DNA from 4 places in the Bradyrhizobium ganzhouense genome. Region 3 is predicted to be linked to each of the others. Evidence: predicted binding sites of a transcription regulator. Region 3 holds the regulator's gene; each other region holds the start of a gene.

Region 1 (3,534 bases), 3.7 Mb from region 3:
TTGCTGCCGCTGCGGTCCGCGCCACCAGTTGCGCGAGTGTGTCGGTGGCGCGCCGGCTCTTGGCGGGATACCAGATTACATAGATACCGGTCGGCCATTTCGCGAAGGCGGTGGAGAAGGCCTCGCCCAGTCTTTCGAATTCGTCCTTCGCCTCGAATGGCGGGTCGATCAGCACGAGTCCGCGCCGCTCCTTCGGCGGCACGAACGCCGGAAGCGCCATCCAGCCGTCGAGATCGACTACGCGCGCCTGTTCGTCGTGCCGCAGCACGTCGATCAGCGCCTTGCGCGCCTTCGGTTCGAGTTCGCACGCCACGAGCCGGTCCTGCGGCCGCATCAGGCCGCGCGCGATCAAGGGCGAGCCCGGATAAGCCTTGAGCTCGCCCTTCGGATTGAAGGCGCGAACGATGTCCATGTACGGCTTGGTCAGCGCGACCGTCTCGTTCGAAAGGCGCGCCTGCATCAGCCGCGCGATCCCCGTCAGCCACTCGCCGCTGCGGCGCGCCTCGTCGCTGTCGAGATCATAGAGGCCGGCACCCGCATGGGTGTCGATGACGCGGAAGGCGGCCGGCTTGTCCTGCAAATAGGTCAGGATGCGCGCCAGCACGATGTGCTTGATGACATCGGCGAAGTTGCCGGCGTGAAAGGCGTGGCGGTAGTTCATGCAAGAGCACTACGCCACGTGACGGCCTGAGCAAAGAGGCACGAGGGCCTGAACTAGCCACCTCTGATCGGCGGCATCGTCACCTGGTCGCGCCGGCAGGCGCGACGTTCCATTTCCTCGCAGGCGCGGAACTGCAAATCCTTGCTGAGGCAGATGCGGACCTCGGAGAGCCGGGTGCGGTTGCAAGTGACCGAGACGGCTGCGTTGCTCAGCCCCGGATTGGCCTTGATGAAGGCTTCTTCCACCTCGCCCGGCGCCACGGTCTTGGCCTGCGACAGGTCGAGATATTCGGCCGGAATCTTGATCGCGGCACGGGCCTTGCGGATCGTCTCGAAATAGTTGCGGTCCGTCAGCCCGGAGCAGGTGCCGTGCTTGTCCCACTCGTTGAAGATCAGCCCCGGCGCCGGCATCAAATCGAGCATCGAGGAGACGATGTTGCGATTCAGCCGCGGCGACGGCCGCTGGCAGTATTCAGGGAAGCCGTTCTCATATTGCGGCCACAGCCCGTGCACCACGAAGGAATAGGGGCGTCCCTCGCACTGGATGTTCGAGCGCCCGCCGCCGCGGCCGCGCTCGGCCGCCTCTTCGCAGAAGGACGGCGACCAGGACAGCGACAGCACATAAAAATCGAATTCGCCGGGCGCGTTCTGCCGTTTGTCCTGCGCCTTCGCGCCGCCGGCCAGCGAGATCAGCCCGGCCGCAACGGTCAGGGAGATCAGAAGGCGGGAGAACGAAAGCAATCTAAAATGAAACATGGCGACGCCCCTCAACCAGACTGTGCAATCAGCCTAGCAGGCAACAAGAACATTTCAAGAACAAATTTCGGCCGACCGTCGATCGGCCGCTTGATCGGTCCGAATCAGGACCTTCGACTTACTGCTTTGCGGCGCGGCAGGCCGGATTGTAGGCCCAGTTGCGGTCGAGCCCGACCACGCACCATTCCACGCCCTGACCGTAGCCGGCAAAGCCGCCATCCTCGACGATCGAGAAGTGCACCTTGCGCACCTTGCCGTCATTGAGCATGGCCTCGCCGGTGCAGTAGCGGCGCGGAATATTGTCGGACGCCCAGGGCCGGAACGCGGTCTCATGGACGGCCGCGAAGCCCTCGATTCTCAACGGCGAATTCCAGAACGAGCCTTCCTTCTCCGAGAACTGGCTCGCGATCATCGGCAGTGCCTTCTCGCAATCGGCGACATTGCCGTCATAACGCGGTCCGCTCAGCCAGAAATTCAACTCCAGCGGATTGGCAGCCCTGGCCTCGCTGAGCGACAGCGCTCCGAACAGGAGGCCAAGAACGGCGGCAAAACGAAGCGGTTTCAGGGAGGTCGAGGCGCGCATGTGCAATCCAGACTGCATGATCTGCGAAGGTCGGACGGTGCCGCGAAGGGCGGGGGAGGTCAAGTGCAGCGCGGCAACACTTGGCCAGGAGTTGATCACAACGGTGCAGTCAGCCGGCCTTCCGTTCTTTCCACCGCCGCGCCGGCACCGTAAACTGCCTCCAATCAATCGGAGTGACGGGAATGCGAATCATTGCGGCCGCGGGCCTTCTTGCCAGCCTGGTTGTCTCGGGGATCATGGCGAGCCAGTCGGCGCGTGCCGACATCCTTCCGGTGCCGCCCTTCAAGGGCAACGACACCGGCGGCATCATCGCCTATTCGATGGCGACCCAGACCGATGCGCGCCAGGCCGCGGTCGATCACTGCGCGCGCTACGGCAAGGTGGTGAAATTCCTCGCGGTGCAGGCCTATGAGGGCGGCTACATCTCCTTTGCCTGCCGCTGGGTGCCCTACGGCGCGGCCGATCGTCCGATCCGCACGCTCTACTGAGGCGTTTCGGAACGCCAGCCACGACATCTCAGCCGGGAGTTTCTCCGATGACGCGCAAGCTTGCTTTGCTCGGATCAGTCGTTTGCCTCGCGTTGTCGGCAGGTAGCGCCTTCGCCGACGACCTGCCACTGCGCAAGGCCGGTCTCTGGGAATTGAAGATGGTCCGGTCCGGCTCGGCCATGCCGGAAATGACCATGCAGCATTGCACCGACGAGACTGTCGACAAGGAGATGAATAACAACATCTCGCCGATGGCCAAGCAGGTCTGCTCCAAGCAGGACATCAAGAAGACCGCGACCGGCTATGTCAGTGATTCCGAGTGCAGCGTCGCCGGCATGAGCACGACCTCGCATGCCGAGATCACCGGCGATTTCAATTCGGCCTACACGGTGAAGACCTCGTCGCATGCGCAAGGCGGCGCTGTCGGTGCCGCGGGGCGCGACAGCACCATGACGCTCGAAGCGAAATGGCTCGGCGCCTGCAAGCCCGACCAGAAGCCCGGCGACATCGTGATGCCCGGCGGCTTCAAGATGAACGTGCGCGACGTCGACAAATTGAAGGCGCTGTTGCCGAAGTAGGCGGGGCGAGGTAAGGGCAGCTACACCGGAATCCGCACGCTCGCCCTCAATCCGCCCATCGGGCTGTCGCCGAGCGTGATGTCGCCGCCATGCGAGCGGGCGATGTCGCGGGCGATGGCCAGCCCCAAGCCGGTGCCGCCTTCGTCCTGGTTGCGAGCGTTGTCCAGCCGCAGGAACGGCTTGAACACTTCCTCGCGCAAATGCACAGGGATGCCCGGCCCGTCGTCGTCGACCGTGACGGTCAGATAGCGGTGATCGCGCTGGCCGGAGATGGCGATGGCCTTGCCGTAGCGCGCTGCATTGGTGACGAGGTTGGCGAGGCAGCGCTTGAACGAGGCCGGCTTCACCGTGACCACGGGCAGGCCGCTGAATGTCACGGTCGCGGTGTGGCCGTGGCGTTCGGCATCGCTGCGCAGCGCCTCGAGTGCCTGCGCCATGTCGGTCGGCTGCGACTGCTCGCCGGAATCGC
Region 2 (3,534 bases), 120 kb from region 3:
TTGAAGTGATAGTTCACGCCGACCTGCACGGTGTGGAAGTTGAGCGTGCCGGTGGGAAGAGCGCCCGTGAAGTAGGTCTCGCCGCCGAGGCTGCGATAGAGGTACTCGCCCTTGACCGACCACTGCGGAGCGAAGAACGCCTCGACGCCCGCGCCGACGGTCCAGCCGGAGTGGAACTTGCTGTCGGAGACGCTCGCGCCGAGCGCGCTGACGGTGAGCTTGTTGTCGATCCAGGCGTAGCCGGCGGTGCCGTAGAACAGGACGTTGTTGACGGCATAACCGAGACGGCCGCGCACGGTGCCCATCGCATCGGTCTTGCCGCTCAGCGTGGTGCTGACGACGCCAAAGCCGGGGACCACGGTCGCGCCGGTCACGGAAGCGCTGACGTCAGCCCAGGCGGCGTCAGCTTCGAGGCCGTACACGACGTTGCCGGTCTGCCAGTTGTAGCCGGCGGTGCCACCGACGAAGCCACCCTTCATCTTCGGGGCGGTCGAAGCGTCTTCCCAGGCGCCGCCACCGACGATACCGAGGTAGAAGCCGGTCCAGTTGTAGACGGAAGCCACGGCCACCGGAGCCTTGGTGTAGGGGCGAGCCGCCAGATCGGCAGCCGAAGCGGCGCCAGTGAGGGCGAGCAGACAGGCCGAAGCCAACAAGATCTTCTTCATATTCAACTAATCCCAGTCCCAGTTTCTGTTGTTGCCTTCCGTGGGTCGGAAGGACATCGGACGCCTTGGTCCAACTGGCGTCGGCTTACACCAGTGAAGCCGCAAGTTGTGTCTCCAAAAAGTCACAACAGACGCAAAATGTAATGATCGCTGACCTATAATTCCCATCGGAAACTCGACAAAAAAAGCCGGCGCGATGCCGGCCTTCGATCCCCCAATGTTGGCCGCTTCAAAGATCCCCGAAGGGTTCGGCGCGATGCGGGAACAAATCTGGAACAAATGATCGGGCAGTGCTATATGTGGGGATAACCGAGGGCGCGTCGGGCCGATCGGTGCTCGTAAGCGTATAGGGTCGGCCCAACAGGCGGCAGCGCGGGCGCGCCTTTCGAAATTCAGTGGCATTTGGAGTGGAGAGCGGCGATGGCGGGAAGCGTCAACAAAGTCATTCTGGTCGGAAATCTCGGCAAGGATCCGGAAATCCGCCGCACCCAGGACGGGCGGCCGATCGCGAATCTGAGCATCGCTACCTCTGAGACCTGGCGCGACAAGAACAGCGGCGAGCGCAAGGAAAAGACCGAGTGGCATCGCGTCGTGATCTTCAATGAAGGGCTCTGCAAGGTCGCCGAGCAGTACTTGAAGAAGGGCGCCAAGGTTTACATCGAGGGCGCGCTCCAGACTCGTAAATGGACCGACCAGAGCGGTGTGGAGAAGTACTCCACCGAGGTCGTGCTGCAGGGCTTCAACTCGACCCTGACGATGCTCGACGGCCGCGGTGGTGGCGGGGCAGGCGGCAGCTTCGGCGATGAGCCGGGCGGCGATTTCGGCTCCTCCGGTCCCGTCAGCAGCGCACCGCGCCGTGCCGTGGCCGCCGGCGGCGCTGGTGGTGGCCGCAACAACGACATGGACGACGATATCCCGTTCTGAGGCGCGGCAGGACTTTGTTCCGGGCTTGTGCCGCGCTCGTGTAAAGCGGCAGGATTCCTTACCAATTGACGGGCTAAGCTCGGGTTTTCCGGGCTGGCCTCATGTGCTGCCTCAAGCCTTTGACGGGCTGTGATGTGAATGGTATTAACTTTATGTTAATGCCATTCACATGGCCGGTCCCGACCAGAGGACGGGTCACATGAGCCATGTCAGATGAGCCTTGCGCCTCTGCTTGATGCCGCCCCAGCGATCCCGCTGCACGCCTTCGCGGCGATGGCGGCCTTCGTGCTTGGCATCGTCCAGTTCGCAGCGCCCAAGGGCACGCTGCCCCATCGGACGGTTGGCTGGATCTGGGTGGCGCTGATGGCCGTGGTGGCCGCGTCGTCGTTCTGGATCCACCAGATCCGCCTGGTCGGGCCGTTCAGCCCGATCCACCTGCTGTCGATCTTCACGCTGGCGATGCTGCCGCTCGCAGTGTGGCGGGCCCGCACGCATCGCGTCGTCGCTCATCGATGGACCATGATCTTCTTGTTCACCGGCGCGCTGGTCGTGGCGGGGCTGTTCACGCTGGTGCCGGGGCGCATCATGCATCAGGTGTTTTTCGGGGCATAATTGGCGGTTCCGGGCGGCTCGTTCCGGCGCCGCCGACAACGGTGGCGAGAAGCGCGTAAGTCTCTGGAAAAACAAACGGAAAAACCGCTTCCCAAGGGCTCGCAAGGGTGGTTATCAGGGCCTCGATGCGCTATATGATTCCCAGATAGAATTTCACCGGATTCCCCATTGGCTGACGACGACAACAAGAAGCCCGGCGACGAGCCGGAGCGCTCCGATATTCGCCCCGTCTCCATCTTCGAGGAGATGAAGAAGTCGTATCTCGACTACGCCATGAGCGTGATCGTGGCGCGCGCGTTGCCCGATGCCCGCGACGGTCTGAAGCCGGTGCATCGCCGCATCCTGTACTCGATGAACGAGCAGGGGCACACGCCCGACAAGAAGTACGTCAAATCCGCCCGCGTGGTCGGCGACGTCATCGGTAAGTATCACCCGCACGGCGACCAGTCGATCTATGACGCCATGGTCCGCATGGCGCAGGACTTCTCGATGCGCGTGCCGCTGATCGACGGCCAGGGCAATTTCGGCTCGGTCGACGGCGATCCCCCGGCCGCCTATCGTTATACCGAGGCACGCCTGACCAAGGCGGCGCTGGCTCTGCTGGCCGATATCGACAAGGACACGGTCGACTTCCAGCCGAACTACGACAACAACGAGACCGAGCCGTCGGTTCTTCCGGCCAAGTTCCCGAACCTTCTCGTCAACGGCGCGGGCGGCATCGCCGTCGGCATGGCGACCAACATCCCGCCGCATAATCTCGGCGAGGTGATCGATGCCTGCGTCGCGTTGATCGACAACCCCGCGCTCACCATCGACGAGCTCATCAACATCGTGCCGGGACCGGATTTTCCGACCGGCGGCGTCATTCTCGGACGGCAGGGCATCCGCGCCGCCTATCACCTCGGCCGCGGCTCGATCGTGATGCGCGGCAAGGTCGCGATCGAGACCATCCGCAAGGAGCGCGAGGCGCTCATCATCACCGAGATTCCGTACCAGGTGAACAAGGCGACGATGGTTGAGCGCATCGCCGAGCTGGTCAAGGAAAAGAAGATCGAGGGCATCGGCGACCTGCGCGATGAATCGGACCGCGACGGCTATCGCGTCGTCATCGAATTGAAGCGCGACGCCGTGCCTGATGTGGTCCTGAACCAGCTTTACAGATTCACGCCGCTGCAGACGAGCTTCGGCGTCAACATGGTGGCGCTCGACAGCGGCCGTCCGCGGATCATGCATCTGAAGGACCTGCTGGCCATCTTCGTCGACTTCCGTGAGCGGGTCGTCACGCGCCGCACCAAGTACCTGCTCGCGAAGGCGCGCGATCGCGCCCATATCC
Region 3 (3,534 bases):
GGCGTGTTCTGGTGGCTGATGGGGATCGGCATCGACTGGATGATCTTGGTCACGCGCTGGGTGGCGGCATTGCCCGGTGCGATCGGTCACGTCGGCGCCTTCGGCACCGCGCCGCTGATCGCCGCGAGCCTCGGGCTCATCCTGATGGGCCTGTTGCGCACGCCGCTGCGCTGGTCAGGTGCTTGCGTGCTCGTGGCTGCGACCGTCTGGGGGCTGTCGGTCCGGCAACCCGATATCCTGATTGCCGGTGACGGCCAGAACGTCGCGGTGCGAGGCCGGGACGGGCAGCTGCATCTGATCAGGACGAAGAAGGACAATTTCCTGCTGAAGGAGTGGCTTGCGGCGGACGCTGATCCGCGCGATGCGGCCAGCGCCTCGCTCGGTGACAGCGTGTCATGCGACGATGCCGGCTGCGTGACGCCGCTTGCCGACGGCCGCATGGTTGCGCTGGCGCTGCGCATCGATGCGTTGAGTGACGATTGCGGCCGCGCGTCACTGGTGGTGACGGCAAGGCCCGCGCCGCCGGATTGTGGTGCGATGGTGGTCGATCGGCTACGTCTCGCGCGCCAGGGCGCGCTGGCACTGACGCGGCGTGGCGACGGCTTTGCGATTCAGGCGGTGAAGGCGAGGGGCGCAAACCGCCCCTGGTCGCCGGCGGCGGCCGGCGATGGAGATTTCGAACAGACCCTCATACCGCGGTCGGCAGCTCCGCGCGTCCGTGACGCAACACCGTCGGAGGCCGATCTTCAGGCGGAGGACTAAGATCGACAGCTTAGCCGATCGGCAGACGCGCAGGCGTCGAGCGGCTGTCGGCAATGATCTGCGGCTTTTGCTCGCGCTCGCCGAGCGGCTGGGTCACGGGCAGTTGCAGCACGGTTGCGCGCTGGCCTTCGACGAGCTGCGTCACCAGCACGTATTTGCCGTCGGGGAATTCGATCGCGTCGTGATGGCGGTCGGGAACGTGCGGATCGACCTTGCCGAACTTGCCGACGCGCGAGTTGACGGTGCGTGTCCAGATCCAGCGATTGTCGTAGCGGACGTTGTCGGCGAAGGCGAGCTCCGTTCCCGGCAGCAGGCAGACGGCGACGGACATATCGGCTTCGGAGGCGAAGCCGCGCGTCGAGGTGCCGCGGAATGTTGTCGTGACGATTGTCTCGCCGACTTCTGCGGGGCGCGTCGCGACAGCGTGCAGGCTGTAGTCACACATTGGGTGCTCCTCATTCAGGATAGAGCACCCGCGCCTCTTCTGAGGCGCAGGCCTCTATCAGAGTGGAAGCCTGTGATCATATGCTTTTTTGTGGGCAAATCTGCGGCTCGCCTCCGCAGAGCGCGATCACATTATCTTTTTCAGATGCGCAAGGAACAAAGGCTGCCCCCGTGCATTCGGTGAACGCTTTGGCTCAGCGGCCGGCAGGTGCCGACCAGCCCGAATATGGCCAGGCCGGTTGCGACGGCTGCTCGACGGCGTTGCGGGCATTGCGGAATTGCTCGCCGGTTGCCTGCGGTGCCTTGCGGGCATGGTGCTGCGGCTGTGCGGCGAAAGCTTGCGACGCGGATGCTACGATCAACGCCATCGCAACTGTGCTCAGAACGATCTTGCGCATGGTTGTCTCCTCGGTCTGTCAAAGGCCTGCGAAGCGATGCGCGCTTCGTTGCGGCGTGCCGAGGATGTAGCGCTGGAGAGGTGGCCGGATAATCTGTGCAAAACCAGAAAGACTATCCAGCCGGAGCGGACAATCGTCCGCTCCAATCGTTGATGGCGGTCGTCGACCGCGACGCGCTCAGTACTTCCGGTACAGCCCGATCAGCTTGCCCTGGATTTTGACCCGGTTGGGCGGCAGGATGCGGACTTCATAGGCCGCGTTCGCCGGCTCGAGCGCAATCGAGGCGCCGCGACGGCGGAAGCGCTTGAGTGTCGCTTCCTCGTCGTCGATCAGGGCGACCACGATGTCGCCGGTATCGGCGCTCTCGTTGCGCTGGATCAGCGCCATGTCGCCGTCGAGAATGCCGGCTTCGACCATGGAGTCGCCTCGCACTTCGAGCGCGTAATGCTCGCCTGAGCCGAGCATGTCGGGCGGGACGCTGATGGTGTGGCTACGGGTCTGCAGAGCCTCTATCGGCGTACCGGCCGCGATCCGGCCCATCACGGGCACCGCGACGGGACGCTCGCCCTCGTCGGCGGGCAGGCTCGACGTCGTGCGGACCTTGCCGAGATTGCCTTCGATGACGCTCGGCGTAAAGCCGCGGCGGCTGCCGGCGGCGGCCTGGAGCTCAGGCAGCTTGATCACCTCGATGGCGCGGGCGCGGTTGGGCAGGCGGCGGATGAAGCCGCGCTCCTCGAGCGCGGTGATCAGGCGGTGGATGCCTGATTTCGAGCGCAGATCGAGCGCGTCCTTCATCTCGTCGAAGGAGGGCGGCACGCCGCTTTCCTTCAGGCGCTCGCTGATGAACCGCAGGAGCTCGTATTGTTTGCGCGTTAACATCTCGACCAAAATCCCCCGGTTGACGTCGTTCGATTCCGAGACGCTGAATTCAGCAATAAGCCGCTGCACGCTCGAAACAAATCATGAACGGACACTATATGTTCGATACATGTTCCGCAACTGCTTAATTTAGCGTGAACGCGACAAAGTTCGCAGAACGGTTGCGAACGATGCGCTCAAGCGGGCAGTCGCAGCACCTCGCAAGCAGCGCCGGCGTCGGCCTTCGGAGCGAATGGTGCGCGCACGAGAAGTGCCTGTGCCGCAGCGAGATTTGCAAGCAGCGAGGAGTCCTGGTGATTGACGGGAAGGGCGATCAGCGTGCCGTCATCACGCACATCGAGGCGCGCACGCAGATAATCCTCGCGCTGGTCATTGGCGCCGACGTCGCGGCCGAGCACGGCGCGTTCGCGGCGGTGATGAACCATCGAACGGCCCGACAACGCGCGAATCAGCGGCACCATGAACAGGAAGCCGCAAACGTAGGATGACACGGGATTGCCGGGCAGGCCGATCACGCGCATCGCTCCGAGCTGCCCGTTCATCATCGGCTTGCCCGGTCGCATCGCGATCTTCCAGAACGCCATCGAGGTGCCTTCGTCCTTCAGCGCCTGCTGCACCAGATCGTGGTCGCCGACCGAGGCACCGCCGGTCGTGACCAGGATGTCGGCGCCGGATTCGCGCGCGCGGCGGATGCCGGCGGTGGTGGCGGCAAGCGTGTCGGCGGCAACGCCGAGGTCGATGGTGTCAGCACCCTCGCTGCGGGCGAGCGCATGCAGGGCGTAGCCGTTGGAATAGACGATCTGGCCATGGCCGGGCGTGGTGCCCGGCATCACAAGCTCGTCGCCGGTCGCGAGAATCGCGACCTTTGGACGGCGGCGGACGGCCAACTGCGGATGGTTCATGCCGGCGGCGAGCGCGAGATCGCGCTCGGTGAGCCGGGCGCCCTTGCGCAGGAGCACGTCCCCTTCAGAGAAGTCGATGCCGGCCGGGCGGATGTGCCGCCCGGTGACGGCGGCCTCCGTGATCGTGATGCGCTTGCCATCGGCGACGG
Region 4 (3,534 bases), 110 kb from region 3:
CAGGAAGTGCATCTCGATCTTGATGACGCCGTCGCCCTGGCACGCCTCGCAGCGGCCGCCCTTGACGTTGAAGGAGAAGCGGCCGGGCTCGTAGCCGCGCGCTTTCGCTTCGGGCAGGCCGGCAAACCATTCGCGGATCGGCGTGAAGGCGCCGGTATAGGTCGCGGGGTTCGAGCGCGGCGTGCGGCCGATCGGCGACTGGTCGATGTCGATGATCTTGTCGATATGCTCGAGGCCCTCGATGCGGTCATGCGGCGCGGCGCCCTCGCTGGCGCCATTGAGCTTGCGCGCGATCGACTTGTAGAGTGTATCGATGAGAAGCGTCGACTTGCCGCCGCCGGAGACGCCGGTGACGGCGGTGAACAGGCCGAGCGGAATCTCGGCCGTGACGTTCTTGAGGTTATTACCGCGCGCGTTCACCACCTTGATGGTGCGGCGATGGTTCGGCGGACGCCGTTCCGGCACCTCGACCTCGAGCTCGCCGGTGAGATATTTGCCGGTCAGCGATTTCGGGTTGCGCATGATCTCGGCAGGCGTGCCTTCGGCGATGATGTTGCCGCCATGCATGCCGGCGCCCGGACCGATGTCGAGCACGTGGTCGGCGAGCAGAATGGCGTCCTCGTCATGCTCGACCACGATCACGGTGTTGCCGAGGTCGCGCAGCCGCTTGAGGGTGTCGAGCAGGCGGGCGTTGTCGCGCTGGTGCAGGCCGATCGACGGCTCGTCCAGCACGTAGAGCACGCCCGTCAGGCCCGAGCCGATCTGCGAGGCCAGGCGGATGCGCTGGCTCTCGCCGCCGGACAGCGTGCCGGAGGAGCGGGAGAGGGTGAGATAGTTGAGGCCGACGTCGAGCAGGAAGGTGAGGCGCTCGCGGATCTCCTTGAGGATGCGCCCGGCGATCTCGTTCTGCTGCGCGTTCAGCGCCTCCGGCACGGTCTCGAACCACGCGCCGGCATTCTTGACCGACAGCTCCGAGATCTCGCCGATGTGCTTGCTGCCGATCTTGACGCAGAGCGCCTCGGGCTTGAGCCGGAAACCGTTGCAGGCGCCGCAGGGCACGTCGTGGAAATATTTTGCGAGCTCCTCGCGCGCCCACTCGCTTTCCGTTTCGCGGTAGCGTCGGTTGATGTTGGTGATGACGCCTTCGAACGGCTTCTTGGTGTCGTAGGAGCGGACGCCGTCCTCGTAGGAGAACTTGATCTCGTCCTCGCCGGAGCCATGGAGGATCGCGTTCTGCGTCTTCTTCGGCAGATCCTTCCACTTGGTGGTCAGCGTGAACTTGTAGTGCTTGCCGAGCGCAGTCAGCGTCTGCGTGTAGTAGGGCGACGACGATTTGGCCCAGGGCGCGATCGCGCCCTTACCGATCGCGAGCTCCTTGTCGGGAATGACGAGGTCCTCGTCGACATGCTGCTCGACGCCGAGGCCGCCGCAGGCCGGGCACGCGCCGTAGGGGTTGTTGAACGAGAACAGGCGCGGCTCGATCTCGGGAATGGTGAAACCGGAGACGGGGCAGGCGAACTTTTCCGAGAACAGAATCCGCTCGGGTCCGCTCTTGTCGTGGATTTTTGCGGTCTTCTTTTTCTCTTCGGCAGGCGCAGCAGCAGCCGGTGCGTCGGCATACTCGACCACGGCGAGGCCCTCGGCGAGCTTCAGCGCGGTCTCAAAACTTTCGGCGAGGCGCTGGCCGATGTCGGCGCGCACCACGATGCGGTCGACCACGACGTCGATGTCGTGCGGGAATTTCTTGTCGAGCGTCGGCGCTTCCGCAAGCTCATAGAAGGTGCCGTCGATCTTGACGCGTTGAAAGCCCTTCTTGAGCCATTCGGCGAGCTCTTTGCGGTACTCGCCCTTGCGGCCGCGCACGACGGGCGCGAGCAGATAGAGGCGGGTGCCTTCGGGCAGCGCCAGCACGCGGTCGACCATCTGCGAGACGGTCTGGCTTTCGATCGGAAGTCCGGTGGCGGGTGAATAGGGCACGCCGACGCGCGCCCACAAGAGGCGCATATAGTCGTAGATCTCGGTCACCGTGCCGACGGTCGAGCGCGGGTTCTTCGAGGTCGTCTTCTGCTCGATCGAGATTGCCGGCGACAGGCCGTCGATCTGGTCGACGTCAGGCTTCTGCATCATCTCCAGGAACTGGCGGGCATAGGCCGAGAGCGACTCGACGTAGCGGCGCTGGCCTTCCGCGTAGATGGTGTCGAAGGCGAGCGAGGATTTGCCGGAGCCTGAGAGGCCGGTGAACACCACAAGCTTGTCGCGGGGAATCTCGACGTCGATGTTCTTGAGGTTGTGCTCGCGCGCGCCACGGATCGTAATTGCGCGCAGGCTCGAGCCCGCGTTCTGCTGTTGGCGCTTCGCCTTGATCACTTCATCCATCCGAGTTGCCCTCAAGGAATCCCAAAGGTACGCGATCGCGCCGACGAAAAGGCGCGCTTCGCCCGGAACCGGGATCGGCGCCGATGGGGTTGTTGGCGAACGTAGGAAGAACGGAGACGGATTTCCAGAGGGACTTGCGAATCGTCAACGGATTGTTGGCGCGCTGGCGGGACTTGGCAGCAGGGCTCGGCATTGGGACAAGCGGAACAGCAAAAAGGCCGGCGTGAGGCCGGCCTTTGATGGCGCTGAATTCGCGAGCTCGCTCAGTATTTGGCGACGACCGGGCCGCCCCAGCGATAGTTGACGCGGATCAGCCCGATATCGACGTCCTGGCCGATCCGCTCGGTGCGTCCCGGCGGAACGAGAATGGCGCTGGCGAGATCGCCGCCGTGATGACCGAGGAACAGATGGTCGTACTCACCGCCGACCGACCAGTTTTCTGCAAAGGCGTATTCCACGCCGAAGCCCGCGCTGTAGCCCCAGCGGGTCTGGCTGAGCGTATTGGACACGACGCCGACACCCGGAATGAACTCGTCGTATTTGTCGTGCGCGACGGCAGCACCCGCCTTGCCGTAGAACAGCAGGCCGTTCACGGTGTAGCCGAGCTGGCCGGTGAACAGACCAAAGCTGTCGATCTTCGTGCGGTTGTTCAGCGGCGCCAGCACCAGGCTGACATTGTTGCCCTTGAAGTCGGCCCAGTTGCCCTGGCCTTCCACGCCGAGAACCCAGTGTGCCTTCTGCCAGCGATAGCCGAGCTGGGCACCGACCGTGCCCCCGCTGGCATTGTGGCAGCCTTCGCCGACGGCCGGATCGATCGCAACACCGCTGACGCCAACTACGCTCCAGCAGGCATGGCCGAGGCCGCCGCCGCCATTGATGCCGCCATAGACGCCGGTCCATTCGAGGGCGGGGACAGGCGCCACCTGCGCCTTGGAATAGAGCGGGAGATCCGCGGCAACGGCCGGTGCAAGTGCACCGAGTGCGAACAGGCTGATCGCAGCCACGGCCCAAGTCTTCATATCGCGTCCCCAACTCGCCGAACCAATGCGCGGGCGCCATGCGCGTCCCACGATTCCTTGACGGTTCGGCTCACCGGGCCGCGAAAACAAAAAGGCCGGCGCGAGGCCGGCCTTTCGTAACGATGTGACGTCGGTCGTG

The links. The regulator LexA, encoded in region 3, represses DNA repair genes until DNA is damaged. The targets are predictions, from matches to a motif close to TGTTCNNNNTGTGTTCNG.
Region 1: ACLFLU_RS06735 (ribonuclease T2 family protein) is a predicted target of LexA. The motif match lies at 1,462-1,479, and genes of this name have one in related genera.
Region 2: ACLFLU_RS23125 (single-stranded DNA-binding protein) is a predicted target of LexA. The motif match lies at 926-943, and genes of this name have one in related genera.
Region 4: uvrA (excinuclease ABC subunit UvrA) is a predicted target of LexA. The motif match lies at 2,472-2,489, and genes of this name have one in related genera.

The regions. Positions count from the first base shown of each region.
Region 1 covers NZ_CP181318.1:1,432,741-1,436,274, forward strand. The annotation lists gene ACLFLU_RS06730 (23S rRNA (adenine(2030)-N(6))-methyltransferase RlmJ) at 1-661, opposite strand, end outside; gene ACLFLU_RS06735 (ribonuclease T2 family protein) at 715-1,416, opposite strand; gene ACLFLU_RS06740 (hypothetical protein) at 1,535-1,999, opposite strand; gene ACLFLU_RS06745 (hypothetical protein) at 2,182-2,487, shown strand; gene ACLFLU_RS06750 (DUF3617 domain-containing protein) at 2,535-3,065, shown strand; gene ACLFLU_RS06755 (ATP-binding protein) at 3,086-3,534, opposite strand, start outside.
Region 2 covers NZ_CP181318.1:5,047,971-5,051,504, reverse strand. The annotation lists gene ACLFLU_RS23130 (outer membrane protein) at 1-665, opposite strand, end outside; gene ACLFLU_RS23125 (single-stranded DNA-binding protein) at 1,086-1,589, shown strand; gene ACLFLU_RS23120 (DUF2306 domain-containing protein) at 1,803-2,201, shown strand; gene gyrA (DNA gyrase subunit A) at 2,370-3,534, shown strand, end outside.
Region 3 covers NZ_CP181318.1:5,167,070-5,170,603, reverse strand. The annotation lists gene ACLFLU_RS23705 (ComEC/Rec2 family competence protein) at 1-762, shown strand, start outside; gene ACLFLU_RS23700 (hypothetical protein) at 773-1,207, opposite strand; gene ACLFLU_RS23695 (hypothetical protein) at 1,401-1,604, opposite strand; gene lexA (transcriptional repressor LexA) at 1,782-2,483, opposite strand; gene glp (gephyrin-like molybdotransferase Glp) at 2,660-3,534, opposite strand, start outside.
Region 4 covers NZ_CP181318.1:5,052,544-5,056,077, reverse strand. The annotation lists gene uvrA (excinuclease ABC subunit UvrA) at 1-2,376, opposite strand, end outside; gene ACLFLU_RS23140 (outer membrane protein) at 2,640-3,395, opposite strand.